Regions from separate parts of the Sphingobium sp. FW305-3-2-15-F-TSA7 genome, predicted to be linked through region 4. Evidence: riboswitches for the same ligand, from Rfam matches in the RefSeq annotation. Region 4 holds a riboswitch; each other region holds the start of a gene.

Region 1 (2,199 bases), on a different contig from region 4:
AACAGCGAGATGCTGGGGCCGTTGCTGCTGCGCCGGCTGGACCTGCCCTTCCTCGGCGCTTCGCCGATCCTGCGCGGCCTGTCCGACGACAAGCATCTGATGAAATCGGTCGCCGAGCGGCGCGGCGTGCCCGTCACGCCCTGGGCGATCATACGCCAGGGGCAGGGCGGGGTGAGCGAGCCCGATTTCACCTGGGAACGGCTGGTGGTGAAGCCCAATGCCTCGTCGGCAAGCTGGGGCGTCAAGATCATCGACAATTGGGCCGAGGCGCGCGCCCATGCCGAAGGCATATTGGCGTCCGGCCATGACGTGATCATCGAGCCCTATGCGCCGCTGATCGATCTGGCCGTGCCTGTCGTCGGCGCCAACGGCCCATGGCTGCTGCCGAGCTTCGGCTATTATCCGACCGCGCGTCCCGGCGAAGTCCGCTCCTATGAAGAGAAGCGCAATCTGGTCGTCACCGCCGACGATCCGCTGGAACCCGTCGAGGACAAGGATCTGGTCGCGCGGCTGGAAGGGCATGTCCGCGCGCTGCTGCCCGAACTCTGGCCCTTCGATTATGGCCGCTTCGAATTCCGCTACGATCCCGCAACCGGTGAGTTGCGTTTCATGGAAGTGAATCTGTCCTGCAATCTCTGGTCGCGTAAGACGATCAGCCGTTCGGCGCGCTCGATCGGGGTCAGCCATGCCGAGCTGGTCGAAACCATCGTCGCGCACAGCCTGGAGCGGCAGGGGCTGATCCCCGCCGCGCGTTCCGTGGGGCTGGCGACGCGCGTGGCGTGATCGCGGACTCGCATTGAGCGATTGGTTCGCGCGATGATTTCGCCTATGGCCGCGTTCGAGAGGCGGGCGATGTCCGCATCTCGAAAGATCGCGCCGGTGCCCGAAAGGGCTTAATTCGGGAACACGGTGAGGATGAGCGATCATCCGAATCCGGGGCTGTCCCTGCAACTGTAAGCGGCGAGCGCGATGCACAGGTGCCCACCCCCCGATGACGGGGCGGGTGCAGCCACTGGATCGAACGCGGATGCGTGGGATCTGGGAAGGCCGTGCATCAAGCTTTGACCCGCGAGCCAGGAGACCTGCCAGCGCACCGGTCGCTCTTGCCTTGATCCAGGGGATGGTCTCGGCACGGTAACTCTCCGTCTGAGCGACGAACCGTGCGGCTGGGGCTGCATCGGTGCGTGGTAACGGGTGCTTCCGGCACCCGCCCGTCGTCGCGCGCCGACCGATGCTGAGCGTCGGCAAGCCCCGCCACCGATTTGCTCAGGTGTCGGGGGAGTGCCCCATGAAGACCATCGCCTTTGTTTCCCCATGCCCGCTGTCCGTCGCCAAAGCGGGAGAGCGTGCGTGAGCAAGATCCCGACAACCGTCGTCACCGGATTTCTGGGCGCCGGAAAGACCACGCTCATCCGGCACCTGCTGCAGAACGCCAAGGGGCGCAGGCTGGCCCTGATCGTCAACGAGTTCGGCGATGTCGGTGTCGACGGCGAACTGCTCAAGGGCTGCAATGACGAGGCCTGCCCCGAGGACGATATCGTCGAGCTTGCCAATGGCTGCATCTGCTGCACCGTCGCCGACGATTTCCTGCCGACGATGCTCAAGCTGCTCGACCGGCCCAACCCGCCCGAACATATCATCATCGAAACCTCGGGCCTGGCATTGCCCAAGCCGCTGGTGAAGGCGTTTCAATGGCCCGATATCCGCACGCGCGCGACGGTGGATGGCGTGATCGCATTGATCGACGCCGATGCGGTTGCGGCGGGGCGGTTCGCGACCGACGAGGCCGCGCTGGCGCTCGCGCGCGCCGCGGATCCCACGCTCGACCACGACAGTCCGCTCGAGGAACTGTATGAGGATCAGCTCGCCTGCGCCGATCTCGTCATCCTCAACAAGGCCGATCTCGTCGACGGCGATGGCCTGGCGCGTATCGAGGCCGACATATCCGGTGACACGCGCGATGGCGTGAAGATCGTTCGCGCTTCGCACGGCGCGGTCGATGCCGGCGTGCTGCTCGGCCTGTTCGCCGGCGCCGAGGACGATCTCGCGGCGCGGCCCTCGCATCACGACAGCGAAGACGATCATGACCATGACGATTTCGACAGCTTCGTCGTCAGGGGCGGCGAGATCGCCGGCGTCGAACCGCTGCTCGCGACGATGACCATGCTGATCGCCGATCACGACATATTGCGGATCAAG
Region 2 (2,199 bases), on a different contig from region 4:
TGATATTCGTAGCGCTTCGCCCAGCCGGTGCTGTCGAGATTGCGCGGCCGGGCGCGGCGCGGATCGAAGCCGTCGCGATCGGTCTGGGTCGCGGAGACGGCGAAGCGGTTGACCAGCCTGCCGCCGAACAGCGGCACGACGATGCCGGCATAGCCGAACGCTTCCTCGCTGAGATTATAGGCGGGCGTATCGGCGGTGGTGGCGTCGATATCGACGCGCCCCGTCGAGTAGAGGCCGCGCAGATCGATCATCGCGCCGTCGCCGAGATCGATATTGAGTCGGGCATTGCCGCCACGATTGCGATAGCCGTCGCGCTCGGTCGCGCCGACGCGTGGCGACAGCGCGCTGATGCCGTCGGTGACGAAATTGAAGCCGGCGACGCGGAACCGCACGGGCCCGATGCTGCCGCCGATGCCGGCACGTGCGCTCACCGTCTCGCGCGAGCCCGCCTCGATATCGAAGCTCGCTTCGAGCGGACGGTCGGGCAAGGCGGTCACGATGTTGACGACGCCGCCGATCGCCTGGCTGCCCCACAGGATCGACTGCGGCCCACGCAATATCTCGATGCGCGCAGTATCGCCGATCATGAGGTTGGCGAAATTATAGCCGCCGCCCGTCGACGACGGATCGTTCAACTTGACGCCGTCGATCACCACCACGGTCTGGTCGCTGTCGGCGCCACGAATACGGACGCCGGTCGACGTGCCATAGCCGCCATTGCGCGTGATCGTGATGCCGGGTGTCCGCACCAGCAGGTCGGAGACGATCACCGCCTGCGATGCGTCGATCGCGGCCTTGTCGATCACGGTCAGCGATGCCGGCACCTGATCGGCGGTGACGGGAAGGCGCGTCGCGGTGACGACGATTGCCTCGCCGCCCTCGTCGATGGGGGATGGAGCCTCATCCTGCGCATAGGCGGCGGTCGAGAGCAATAGCGGGAGAAACGAAATGGACTTCAACATTGAGCGGCGTACCCCGGACAAATGGGCCGCGCTCAAGCGGAGTCATGCTGCCGAACGGGCATGCATCGACCCCCGCGAAAACGCGGTCCGTGCATGTCGTCGCTCGGGTTTACCCCCGTCCGCTCGGCACACCCTGTCCGCGCGAAAGACGACCGCGACGGGCAGGTCTCCTGGCTTGCGGGTCAATGCCGGTTCGTGCCGCCTTCTCAGGATCCTGGGGATCCCAATGGCATATGGCCCGATGGCTCGCCGCTCACAGTTGCAGGGGCAGCCGGGGTCTCGAACCCCGTTCCCTTTTCATCCCCGTCCCCGGGGAACCTTTCGCGGGTCCGGCATTAAGTCCGATGCTGCGGTGCGTCAACGCTCATCCCGCCTTGAACCAGATGACAAGCGCGAAGCGCGCGGCGCCCACCACCGGCAGCGTGCGGTGCGGGGTGAAGCGGTCGAGGAACAGCACGGTGCCCGCAGGACAATCGGGCTGGACACGCGGCAGGCCGGCAAGCGTCTCTTCAGGGATAGCGAAGCCATCGTCGCGCCGATGCAGGAAAGGCGTGGATCGTCTGCCGGGTACGACATCCAGCCCGCCATTGCCCGGGCCGGCATCGCTCAATGGCATCCACGCGGTGATGCGGACGCGGCCGCAACTCGTCCCGTCATCGATCGCGACATCCGAATGCCAGTCATGACGATGCTCGGGAAACGCCGCGATGCTGGCGCGGACGCGCATGACCGATCCAGCGATCGGCCGGTCCGCGAGCCGCGCGGCGGTATCGAGAAGCATGGGGCTGCCGGCCAGCGCGGCAAGGCGCGGCCCGCGATGCGCATCGGTACAGATCGCGACGCGCAGCAGATTGGCATAGGACCGCTCGGCCGCCGCGATGCGATCGAGCCTGTCGCCCAGCGGCACATCGGGCAGGCTGTGTTCGAACGGCATGTAGAGCGCACGCGCGACGCGATCGACCTGTTCGGCGATATCGTCGCGCGCCGCGCGGACGGTTTCCGGATCGAACAGCGGAACGGCGCAAAAACCCTGCGCGGCGAAGAGATCATCGGTCATAGCGGCTCCAGCGAACGGGCGATGGGCACGATCATCGGCGGGTCGATCATCGCGCTGATGCCGTAGACGCGGCGCAGGCGTTCGGCGGTCAGCACGTCGAGCGGCGCACCGTCGGCGACCAGCACGCCGCGATCCATCAACAGCAGGCGATCGCAATAACGCCCCGCCATGGTGAGATCG
Region 3 (2,199 bases), on a different contig from region 4:
TCGGCACGCCAGACATTGCGCCCGTCGACCAGCCCAAGCGACAGCAGCAAATTGGGCCGCACCGCCGCGAGCACGTCATCGAGCTGTTCGGGCGCACGCACCAGGTCGACATGCAGCCCGTGCACCGGCAACTCGGCGGCCAGCGGCAGATTGTCGCCGAGCGCGCCGAAATAGGTGGCGAGCATCAGCTTCGGTCCCTTGGTCGCGAGCCGTGCATAGGCCGCCCGCAATGCCGTGCGCTGTGCGTCATCGAGGTCGAGCACCAGGCAGGGCTCGTCGATCTGCACCCAGTCGGCGCCCATTTCGTGCAGCTTCCACAGCACATCCTCATAGACCGGCAGCACCGCATCGAGCAGCGACAAGGGTGCGACGTCGCGGCCTTTCGCCAATGTCAGGAAAGTGACGGGACCCAACAGCACCGGGCGGGTCCTGTAACCGAGCGCCCTGGCCTCGGCGAACGCATCGAGGATCCGGGTCGACGACAATGCGAAGCGCTGCCCCGCATGAAGTTCGGGCACCATATAATGATAGTTGGTGTCGAACCATTTGGTCATTTCCTGCGCGGTGCTATCGAGCGCGTGCACGCAGCCCGCATGCCCGGCAGTCTGCGCGCCGCGCGCCATCGCGAAATAGACGTCGAGGCCGACCGCCCCGCCCGTCCAGCCATAGCGCGCCGGCACCGCGCCCAGCATCGCACTGGTGTCGAGCACATGATCGTAAAGCGAGAAATCGCCCGACGGCAGGATATCGGCGCCGATCGCTTTCTGCCGCGCCCAGGCGGCGGCGCGCAGCCCCTGCGCCGCCGTCCCGAGCGCGGCAGCATCGCTCTTGCCCGCCCAATAGCTTTCGAGCGCGAATTTCAGCTCGCGCCGGGGGCCGATACGCGGGAAACCGAGAGTGGCAACGGTTGCGGTCATCGTCTTCAAACCTTGCTTGGGGCAAGGGCATGGCCGGACACGCGCGCATGGGGCTCCGCGCCCGATGGACAAGTCCGGGCGCAGCCATGCATGCGGCCTGACCGGGCACCCCGCCGGAGGACGTTATCTGACGAGGCAGGTCTCCTGGCTCGCGGGTCGACATGGCGGTCCGGCCTTCCCAATCCCTTGCCGGATCAGTGACACGAATTGGACCGCCACTCACCGCTCACAGTTGCGGGGGCAGCGCCGGACTGATCCCAAGGGACGTCACCGGCTTCCCGTCTTAGCTCCGCGACGCAAGCACGACGCGGAGAACCTCGACAGGCTCAGAATAGCGCCGCCCGAAACCGTGTCAATCAATATATAAAGAATTCTTTATATCAGTCATATTAACTGGCGAGAGCGCTTCACCTGCATCGGCGCCCCGATCCGGCGATATTGCGGAGTTCGCATTCGTACGACTCCGCTTGCCGATCTCCGCTTTCGCTGGCAGGTTCTGTGCATGCTCCTCCTTGTCGCCCTGCCCTTCATGATCGATGCGGGCGCCGCCATTTCGCGGAGCGATCGGCTTTCCGCTCCGCCCCCGGCCAGAACGGTCGGCGCGACACCGGCAATGTCCCGCTGCCTGATCTCCAAGGATCAAGCCGCGAGCGCACGTCTGGCGCAATCCATTCCGGGCAGCGACGATGAAAAGGCCGCGTTCGCGGATCTGGCGCGATCAAGCCCGCAATGCTTCGAACAATCCGGGGCTCAAATGGGATCGGATCAGCAATTGCGCCTGGGCGCGCATATCGCCGAAGCACTTTATGTGCGGCACATGGCACGACGGGCCCAGCCGGCACGGCCGCTCGCGCCCGAGGAACAAGCCTCTTTCGACCAGGCGATCGCACTGAAGACCGAAAATTGGTCCGCCGGCGCTGCGGCCGGAGAATGCCTCGTCGCACATGATCCGCAAGCTGGCGACCGATTGATCCGCGCGGACCAGGATTCGAGCAAAGAGGCGCAGATTCTGGACTCGTTCGTCGCGGCGCTTCCATCCTGCCTGTATCAGGGGCGGCGGTTGAGCCTGAACCGCAAGGATCTCCGCTTCCAGATCAGCAGGGCGGTCTATCGTCAGACCCTGGGGAGTCTGCCGGCCTATCTGTGGGAAAAGAGATCGCCTTATGTCGGGGTACGGTGAGTATCGCTCATCGAGCCCCCGATATCCGCATCTGACTCGGACTTTCCGTTATCGACCGTGATTTCCGAGCCGGCAGATGATGCCACCTGCCTCGAAATCACT
Region 4 (2,199 bases):
ATGACGAGCAGGAACAATATGACCGGCTGGAGCAGGCCGATGGTCCGCGGCACGCCGGGGATTCCATATAGTGTAAACAACCCCGCATAAGGGATCGCAAAAAGAACGATGCCACGCCCAATGGTGAGTATGGAGAGCGGACCGACGTGCCGAAAAACGGCGCGATAAATATGAATGCCCCAGAATATGGGCACACATAGGAAGATCGACATTCCGGTCGCGAGGAGCAGTGGTCTCGTAACCTCCGGTATGAATCCGAGCCGGAGATACAGCGCGATCACCATCGCCACGACGCAGCATGTCATGTCCGTCAGAATGACAAGAGCTTTCTTCACCGGGCGCGGCAACTCGGCCAAGAAGCTCAGAGGGAAGCGTTTGAACATGGCGTTCTCCACTCCCATCCAACTTTCAGCGACATGTCGGGACAGCAACAGATCTGCCAATTTTTCAGTATCTGAATATACACAACGGCACGATCAATCGAACAAACATCTCATTTTTCGGCATATTTTCTCGGACAACAGCAAATTATCAGTCGGTAGGCGATCAGAATTGCAGCGGTTGACGCTAGCAATGTTCATCGGTCTCGTCCACCGGCGCAAGACCGCAACGCCACCATTGCACAGACAAGAAAGGGTTGGCGTTCGACGTGCCGCACGGTTATGCGCCCGCTCATGACGGGTTCCCGGCGACGGGATCAAAAGGGAACGGGGTGCGGCTATGGCCGAAGCCTCGGCAGCCCCCGCTACTGTAACCGGCGAGCCATCGTGCCACATGCCACTGGAGCAATCCGGGAAGGCGGCACGAACAAGGCGTTGACCCGGGAGCCAGGAGACCTGCCCGTCATCGTCGTTCTTCCACACGGGCGGGGTGCACCGGGCGGGCGAGGTCTTCCTCGTTTGGCGACATCGTGACGTCGTTGAACGAAGGGACATATCCGTGAAGACCATATCGACTCTCGCCATCATTCTCGCCACCGCGTCTCCTGCGCTGGCCAATGATGCCTCCGCCGACGCCAGCGCCGACATCGTCATCACCGCGATCGGCGCCGCGCAGGATGCCGACGAGACCGGCCAGGCCGTCACCGTCATCGACCGCGCCGCGATCGAGCGCAGCCAGGCAGTGATCGCGACCGATCTGCTGATGCGCACGCCCGGCGTTTCGGTGACGCGTACCGGCGGCCCCGGTTCGGTGACGGCGGTGCGCATCCGCGGCGCCGAGGACGGCCAGACGCTCGTCCTGATCGACGGGGTGCGCGTCGGCGATCCGTCGGCGCCGTCGGGCGCCTATGATTTCGGCAATCTGATGATCGGCAACATCGACCGGATCGAAGTCGTGCGCGGCCCCAATTCGGTGCCCTGGGGCAGCCAGGCGCTGGGCGGCGTGGTCAACATCCTGACGGCACGCCCGAGCGAAGGGTTCCAGGCCCGTGCCCGCGCCGAATACGGATCCTATGACAGCGCCAACGCCACTGCCCTGATCTCGGGCAGCAGCGGCGCCTTTTCCGGCTCGATCGGCGGCAACTGGTTTCGCACCGACGGCGTGTCGCAATTTGCCGGCGGCACCGAGCGTGACGGCTATCGACAGTATAGCGCCAATGCCCGGCTCGGCATCGCGCTCGGCGAGAATTTCGACGTCGATCTGCGTGGCAGCTTCGCCGACAGCCGCACCGATCTCGACGGTTTCGCGCCTCCGACCTACGCCTTTGGCGATACCAACGAATATTCGACCGCGCAGGAGATCTACGGCTATGCCGGGATCAACGCCCGCCTGTTCGACGGACGGCTGAAGAACCGCCTCGCCTTCACCATCGCCGACATCGATCGCGACAATTTCAATCCCGATTTCGGCACGACACCGACCTTCCTTGCGCGCGGCCGTACCGAACGCTTCGAATATCAGGGCGATCTGACGTTGTCGGAGATGTTCCGCGCGGTCTTCGGTGCCGAGACCGAGACGTCGAAACTGTTCACCGACGACGGTTTCTCGCCGTCCGCCGCCAAGACCGGGATCGACAGCATCTATGGCCAGATCGTGATCAAGCCGGTCGCTGCGCTGACATTGACCGGTGGCGTCCGTCACGACGATCATGAGCAATTTGGCGGCCACACCACGATCGGCGCCAATGCGGCTCTGAAACTGGGCACCGGCACATTGCTGCGCGCCAATTATGGCGAGGGCTTCAAGGCGCCGACATTG

The links. A riboswitch is a leader RNA that binds a small molecule or an ion and turns the genes downstream of it on or off. The one in region 4 is predicted to bind cobalamin.
Region 1: linked by a shared signal. The riboswitch ahead of cobW (cobalamin biosynthesis protein CobW) and the one ahead of AC3WN8_RS23935 (TonB-dependent receptor plug domain-containing protein) in region 4 are both predicted to bind cobalamin.
Region 2: linked by a shared signal. The riboswitch ahead of AC3WN8_RS00730 (TonB-dependent receptor plug domain-containing protein) and the one ahead of AC3WN8_RS23935 (TonB-dependent receptor plug domain-containing protein) in region 4 are both predicted to bind cobalamin.
Region 3: linked by a shared signal. The riboswitch ahead of metE (5-methyltetrahydropteroyltriglutamate--homocysteine S-methyltransferase) and the one ahead of AC3WN8_RS23935 (TonB-dependent receptor plug domain-containing protein) in region 4 are both predicted to bind cobalamin.

The regions. Positions count from the first base shown of each region.
Region 1 covers NZ_JBYSZM010000001.1:139,598-141,796, forward strand. The annotation lists gene AC3WN8_RS00690 (D-alanine--D-alanine ligase family protein) at 1-783, shown strand, start outside; cobalamin riboswitch at 861-1,104, shown strand; gene cobW (cobalamin biosynthesis protein CobW) at 1,351-2,199, shown strand, end outside.
Region 2 covers NZ_JBYSZM010000001.1:148,994-151,192, reverse strand. The annotation lists gene AC3WN8_RS00730 (TonB-dependent receptor plug domain-containing protein) at 1-962, opposite strand, end outside; cobalamin riboswitch at 1,106-1,299, opposite strand; gene AC3WN8_RS00725 (phytanoyl-CoA dioxygenase family protein) at 1,327-2,019, opposite strand; gene AC3WN8_RS00720 (ABC transporter ATP-binding protein) at 2,016-2,199, opposite strand, start outside.
Region 3 covers NZ_JBYSZM010000007.1:155,296-157,494, forward strand. The annotation lists gene metE (5-methyltetrahydropteroyltriglutamate--homocysteine S-methyltransferase) at 1-917, opposite strand, end outside; cobalamin riboswitch at 1,035-1,252, opposite strand; gene AC3WN8_RS07525 (hypothetical protein) at 1,420-2,097, shown strand.
Region 4 covers NZ_JBYSZM010000035.1:73,796-75,994, forward strand. The annotation lists gene AC3WN8_RS23930 (polysaccharide biosynthesis protein) at 1-383, opposite strand, end outside; cobalamin riboswitch at 663-858, shown strand; gene AC3WN8_RS23935 (TonB-dependent receptor plug domain-containing protein) at 940-2,199, shown strand, end outside.